DNA from 2 places in the Rothia sp. HMSC062F03 genome. Region 1 is predicted to be linked to the other one. Evidence: predicted binding sites of a transcription regulator. Region 1 holds the regulator's gene; the other holds the start of a gene.
What was found. The regulator LexA, encoded in region 1, represses DNA repair genes until DNA is damaged. The targets are predictions, from matches to a motif close to TCGAACANNTGTTCGA.
Positions count from the first base shown of each region.

Region 2: uvrA (excinuclease ABC subunit UvrA) is a predicted target of LexA. The motif match lies at 1,733-1,748, and genes of this name have one in related genera.

Region 1 is NZ_KV830882.1:25,659-29,074, forward strand. Features, by position in the region: gene HMPREF2674_RS04460 (LysM peptidoglycan-binding domain-containing protein) at 1-564, opposite strand, end outside; gene lexA (transcriptional repressor LexA) at 1,222-1,884, shown strand; gene HMPREF2674_RS04470 (ATP-dependent DNA helicase) at 2,124-3,416, opposite strand, start outside.
Region 2 is NZ_KV830898.1:13,269-16,684, reverse strand. Features, by position in the region: gene uvrA (excinuclease ABC subunit UvrA) at 1-1,710, opposite strand, end outside; gene HMPREF2674_RS07710 (MBL fold metallo-hydrolase) at 1,927-2,700, opposite strand.

The DNA of each region.
Region 1 (3,416 bases):
CATAATACGCACCACGGTATCACGGACATCACCGCCGGGGTTCACCGACTGGGCGATGTCCCACAGTGTCTCGCCGTGCTTAACGGTCACAGTGGCTTGGGTGGCCGATGCGTTCTCAACACGGGGGCCGAAGGAAGGGCCGAGGAAGGTAATGGCGCCCAGCACCACGAGCGCGGCCAGGGTCAGCAGGGGCAGCCCCTTGAAATTGCGCAGGGGGTTGAAGCGTTCAAGGCGAGACGATAGGGAGCGAAGACCCGAGATAGCGGAGGGCACAAGGCCCGCATGACGAGAAGACGATTCCCTCCCCTGCCCGGAGAGGTGCGCCGAAACGGAGCGTTCATTCACCGGAGCGGAGGGGGCTGCAGGCCGAGCAGCCGTCGCGGCGGGAGAGACACGGCGGACGGGTGCCGGAGAGGCAGAAAGCTGAGGAGCGGATGCGCGACGGGAGGAGCCTCGAGCGATGCGCGCGGACTGCCGTGCGTGCGCGGGGTGAAGTACCACCAAACCTTCCGGAAGGGTAGCAGACGCAGAGGCACGGTGAGGGGCCAAAGAAGCTGCGGTCATAATTGTGGTTCCTTTCTCTCAAGCTCACTCCCGCGGTAATCCGCCGGGGTGAACGGTGCCGGCTCTCTCGAGACTCGGCGGGTGAGTTGAGTGTGGTTGTTCGTTTTTCTGCCCGGGACCCGACACATCGGGTCAAGGAACGTTCGGGGTTTTGTCTTGCAGACGCGTTCCCCAGAACTCCCCTTCGACTTAAGGAAGGTCATTCGGTTTCTCGTTCGAATACTCTCGAACATTCGACGACCCCCTTCCAGACCCGCAAGGCAGAACGAGTATTCGAATTACATGGAGAATACCCCGTTTGTACCCCGAAAATCGGGAGGGTTTTCTACTGTATCCGAATCCGTGTTCTAAAGTCTAGCAGATACATACTAAAAATTCCCCCGGTTTCGAAGAAAAAATCTAGTATATTTGTTTGAATTTGTCGGTAGAGTGTTCTACACTTGTGTCAAGAGATGTTCCACACGCTCGTGATGATTTCCATCATGGCGGGGCGTGACTCGCGACGGATCTAGAATCTAATCCACCCCTGACGAGATAAGGGGTATGTTTCACCTAAGCCGTGCGATATACGTCACCGTATGACGAACACGTGGACAACCCATCCGTGCTCCGCCGAAGGTACAGCAGCCTTCGGCGACACAGACCAAAGGAAGAGATATGGCAACAGCACCCCGCCCGGCGCTGACCGCGCGCCAGCAGAAGATTCTTGACGCGATCCGCACCGAGATTGAACAGAAGGGCTATCCGCCATCCATGCGCCAGATTGGCGATATGGTGGGTCTTGCGTCTCTCTCTTCGGTCACCCATCAGCTTGGCCGACTCGAAAATATGGGCTACATTCGCCGCGATCCCAAGCTCCCGCGCGCCATCGAGGTGCTCGACGAAAACGGCGCCGGCATGCACACTCCCCTGCCTGAGCTTCCGAACTTTGAGGTTGGCGAGGACGACCTCGTACCCGTCCCCCTCGTCGGTCGCATTGCCGCGGGCGGCCCCATCACCGCCGAGCAGTCTGTGGAAGATGTACTCGCCCTGCCGCGCCAGCTGGTCGGCAACGGCAAGCTCTTTATGCTCAAGGTCAAGGGCGATTCCATGATTGACGCCGCCATCTGCGATGGCGACTGGGTCGTCGTGCGTGAACAGCACACCGCCGACAACGGCGACATCGTGGCCGCCCTGCTGGACGATGAGGCCACCGTGAAGGTCTTCCGCCAGGTTGATGGCCACACCTGGCTCATGCCGCGCAACGCAAGCTACGAACCGATTATGGGTGACCGCGCCACCGTCATGGGCAAGGTTGTTTCGGTATTGCGTAGCCTCTAATCCCCGCTCTTCGCGAGAACATCATGGGGTGCTATGCCTCCCGGCGCCAACGCCCCGATCTGGTAGCTACGTCCTTTGAGACTTCAGCGTTTCCAAAGCCCATAACGAACAAAGCCCCCGGCACTCGCAAGTTTGCGAGTGCCGGGGGCTTTTCTCTGACTCTACGGGGAAATAGCCCTGCGGGGAAAACGCGCCGCCCGCTCAATACACAATGGCCCGCTCAGCACACGGTAGACGGGCTACCTGTCGATGGATTCCGAGAGACGGGCCAGCGCACCCACCACGGCCTGCTTATTCTGGGTGGGCCACATCGGCGGCATGGCCCTCATCAGGTAGCCGCCGTAGCGCTTCGTTGCGAGTCGCGAATCCAGAACCGCCACGACCCCGCGGTCATTCACCGAACGGATCAGGCGACCCGCGCCCTGCGCCATGCGGATAGCCGCGTGATGCGCAGAGACGGCCATGAACCCGTTACCGCGATGACGGTTCACCGACTCCGTGCGGGCCTGCGCAATCGGATCGTCCGGTCGCGGGAACGGGATGCGATCCATCACCACCAGACGGCAGGAGTCTCCGGGGACGTCAACGCCCTGCCACAGGCTCATCGTGCCGAATAGGCACGAGTCAACATCCTCGCTAAACTCCTCCACCAGGGCCTTCAGCGAGGATTCACCCTGCAGAAGAATATTCAGATCGCTGTGCTCACGCATATACTCTGCGGCGCGCTCGGCTGCACGCTTCGAGGAGAACAGCCCCAGGGCACCTCCCTCGGACGCCTCGCACAGCTCGCGAAGTCGCTCCAGCTGGCCCTCGTGCACGCCAAATCCCGGGGGCTTCAGATCCCCGGCTACGTATATGATGCCCTGCTTGCGGTAGTCGAAGGGCGAACCCACATCGATGCTCGTCCAGCGGGGAGCCCCCTCCCCCTGCAAACCCAGGGCGCCGGCGGCCACATCGAAGGAATCGCCCACCGTCAGGGTCGCGCTCGTTAGGATTACGGTGCGGTCGGCAAACAGACCGTCACGCAGCTGCAGGCCAACGCTCAGCGGGGCGATATTCAGGGTCGCGGGGTCGGTATCGGAGGCGGCCACGTAGCGGCCGTTCTCCCAGCCGCCCTGACGTGAAACCCACAGCACATCCTGCTCAGCCGAAGCCTCCAGGATGCGGTTGCTCACCTCGTGCACCTCCGAGACGCGGGAACGGGCCATCTGTAGGCCGGCGTCGGCCTCTTGTCCGTCGGGTTTCGTATCGGAGAGCGCGGCGCGGGCCGCATCGTTCACCGCGGACAGGGCCGTGAGCAGACGACCGTCGAGGCCGTTGAGCAGCCCTTCGGGCAGGCCCTCCAGTGCGGTTTCCAGGGTTCCGGCGGCCATCTCCAGGGCCCCGGAATCGGCCTTAGAGTGTTTCTTCACGCCTCGAGCGGCGCGGCGAACCATCGCAACGGTCAGCGATCCGGAAACCGCACCGGTCACGCGGTCCACCAGCTCGTGGGCCTCGTCGATGATGACGGTCTCGTGCTCGGGCAGAACCTT
Region 2 (3,416 bases), on a different contig from region 1:
TTCGTCGTGCTCAACCACGATAAGCGTGTTGCCCATATCGCGCAGCTTGGTGAGGGTTTCGATGAGGCGGCGGTTGTCGCGCTGGTGCAGGCCGATGGAGGGCTCGTCGAGCACGTAGAGCACGCCGACCAGGCCCGAACCAATCTGGGTTGCGAGGCGGATGCGCTGCGCCTCACCGCCGGAGAGCGTACCTGCAGAGCGTGAGAGGGTCAGGTAGTCCAGGCCCACGTCCAGTAGGAACTGCAGGCGCGCGTCAATTTCCTTGAGGACCTGCTCACCGATCTTGGCTTCGCGGGCGCTGAGCTGCAGGCTACGCACGAAGGCGAGCGCATCGGCCAGGGACAGGTCGGTAATGTCTGCAATGGACTTGCCGCCGACCTTCACGCCGAGGATGGTCGGGTTCAGGCGCGCGCCACCGCAGGATGGGCAGGCGACCTGGCGCATGTACTGTTCGTAGCGGTCGCGGGCGAAGTCCGATTCGGTTTCTTCGTGCTTGCGCTTAATGTACGCCTTCACGCCTTCGAATCCGGAGGTGTAGCGGCGTTCGCGGCCGAATCGGTTACGGTAGGACACCTCAACCTTGTAGTCCTTACCGTCCAGAATCGCGGCGCGGGTTTTGGCGGGCAGGTCTTTGAAGGGGGTGTTCAGGTCGAAGCCGAGCTCCTCCCCCAGGCCGGCGAGCAGGCGCAGCCAGTATTCGGTGGTTGCCTTGCCCTGCGACCAGGGGGCGATAGCGCCCTCGCCGAGGGTCAGGTCGGGGTTGGGTACGAGCAGTTCGGTGTCGACTTCCAGGCGCGAGCCGATGCCGTCGCAGGCGCTACACGCGCCGAACGGCGAGTTGAAGGAGAAGGCGCGCGGCTCGATGGTGTCGATCTGCAGCGGGTGGTTGTTGGGGCAGGCGAGGTTTTCACTGAAGGAGCGGGTGCGTTCGGGGTCGTCCTGCTCGCGGTCCACGAAGTCGATGAGCACGCGGCCGTCGGCGAGCTTGAGCGCGGTTTCAATGGAGTCGGTCAGGCGCTGGTGAATACCGTCCTTAATGACGATGCGGTCGACGACCACCTCGATGGTGTGCTTGTACTGCTTGGCGAGCTTGGGCGGGTCGGAGAGCTGCACGGTTTCGCCGTCCACGCGGGCTCGCGAGTAGCCCTGGGTGAGCAGGTCCTTGAAGAGGTCCACGAACTCGCCCTTACGTGCGCTGACGACGGGCGCGAGAATCTGCAGGCGGGTGCGTTCGGGGTACTCCTGCAGAATATCCACGATCTGCTGCGGGGTCTGCTGGGTGATTTCCTCGCCACATTCGGGGCAGTGCGGGTGGCCGATTCGCGCCCAGAGCAGACGCATGTAGTCGTAGATTTCGGTGATGGTGCCGACGGTTGAGCGCGGGTTCTTGGAGGTGGACTTCTGGTCGATAGACACCGCCGGGGAGAGACCCTCGATGAAGTCGACATCGGGCTTGTCGACCTGGCCCAGGAACATGCGGGCGTAGGAGGAGAGCGATTCGACGTAGCGGCGCTGACCCTCGGCGAAGATGGTGTCAAAGGCGAGGGAGGACTTGCCGGAGCCGGAGAGGCCCGTGAAGACGACCATCGCATCGCGCGGGATGGTCAGGTCTAGGTTCTTAAGGTTGTTTTCTCGGGCACCCTGCACACGAATACTGGTCAGGTCGTTCGCTTTGAGTGCGGTGCTACCGTGTGCCGGGCGGGGTGTCATCGAAAATCCTTTCGTCTTATCTTCGAATTTAAATTCTACACCTTAGCGCCCCGTAGCCGGCGGGATTAAGTTCCCGGCGTACGGGGCGTAAGGGTGCAGTGCGAAGCCGCACGGCAAGCGCGAAGCATCCGCAAAAACGCACGGAAGGAGGGGCATCGCGCACGCACGAAGAGACATTCCAAATTCGCGTGGCGGCGAGAGCGCGCCGGGGCCGGGCTACCAGCCGCGGGTGCCCCACTCCTCCAGGTGCGGGCGCTCGTCACCGAGGGTCGTGGAACGACCGTGGCCGGGCAGCACGATTGCGTCATCATCGAAGCCGCCAAAGAGCTTTTCGAGCACGTTGGAGAAGAGTTCGCCGAATTGCTGCGGGGAGTCGGTCTTGCCCACGCCGCCGGGGAAGAGCGCATCGCCGGTAAACAACAGGGTTGCGGGGGTGCCGTCCTCCCACACGGTTTCGAGCACGTAGACGATGGATCCGGGGGTGTGGCCGGGCACATGCAGGGCGCGCACCACGGTGTCGGAGAGGTAGAAATCGAAGACCTCACCACCGTGCAAGCGCTCCTCCACTTCGAAGTTCTCCTGCTCCTTAATGGCGTCGGCATCGGCATCCCCGGCGGAGGTGATTGCGCCAGTGAGCTTCTCGAGCTCGGCAATGGCGCGAATGTGGTCCCAGTGGCCGTGGGTAACCAGGATGCCGGTCAGGCCGATTGCGCGGGGTTTGAGGGCATCAAAGTCTTCTTCCTTCTCCATGACGCGCACGCGGCGGTCCTCGGCATCGGTGAGTTCCAGCTGCGGGCAGTCCTGAAGTAATGCATCGAGGGTGAAGGCGTAGAGCTCCTCGGCTTCTGCGGCCGGGTCGATGAGTACCTGTTCGCCCGTGGCGCGCATGGTGATGAGGTAGACGCTATTGTCCATCTCGGAAACACTGAGCGCGCGCACGGTCAGTTCGGGGTTCTCGAAGATGAGGGTGGATTCGGGGTATGTAGTCATACTTCCAGTGTAAGGGGTGTTCCAGTTTAGGAGGTGCCGGGGTACTCCCCTGCGGGATGCGCCTCGGCGGTTTCTTGGGTGCGCTCGACTTTGAACGCACAGCCTTTGCCCGGGACGGGTGCAGCTCGGATGAGGTTCCAGCCGAGGCACCGCATGAAAGTTAAACAGAGAAGCGACCGTGCATCGATACACAGTCGCTTCTCATGACACCCAGGGGTATCTATCACTCACTCAAACACAAGCAACCCGAGGACTTTGGAAATCTCACGATTACTTGATGCATCCATCATAGCGGAGTTTTTTCACCCTGTCCGGCGGGCCATTTTGGTACGGAGTGCCAATTTAAGTGACCGAAGCCTCACTGTAACCGTTCTGTAATAATTGCACCCGTTTTTTAGGATATCCATACGTACCAATTTTATTTTTCAGCTCCAATAAGTGGGCTATATCACTGAAAAAAATTTTTGGCCTTGCTCTAATTTGGCACTCAGATGCATCTTTCTCAGTGGGCTTCAGTGAGACATGCGCGGAAGTAAAATACCCCGTTTTCCCTTGATATTCCGCGGAACATCAACCTAAACCTAAAGAAACTTTCTAGTTGAAGCAACTACTTTTCACCTTATTTTAATCACATTGCCTCGCGCCACCCGCCATAGAACAGCCCACAAAAGCCTCCAATGGGAAATCTTATTGGTCTGCTCCACCCCTAAAAACAC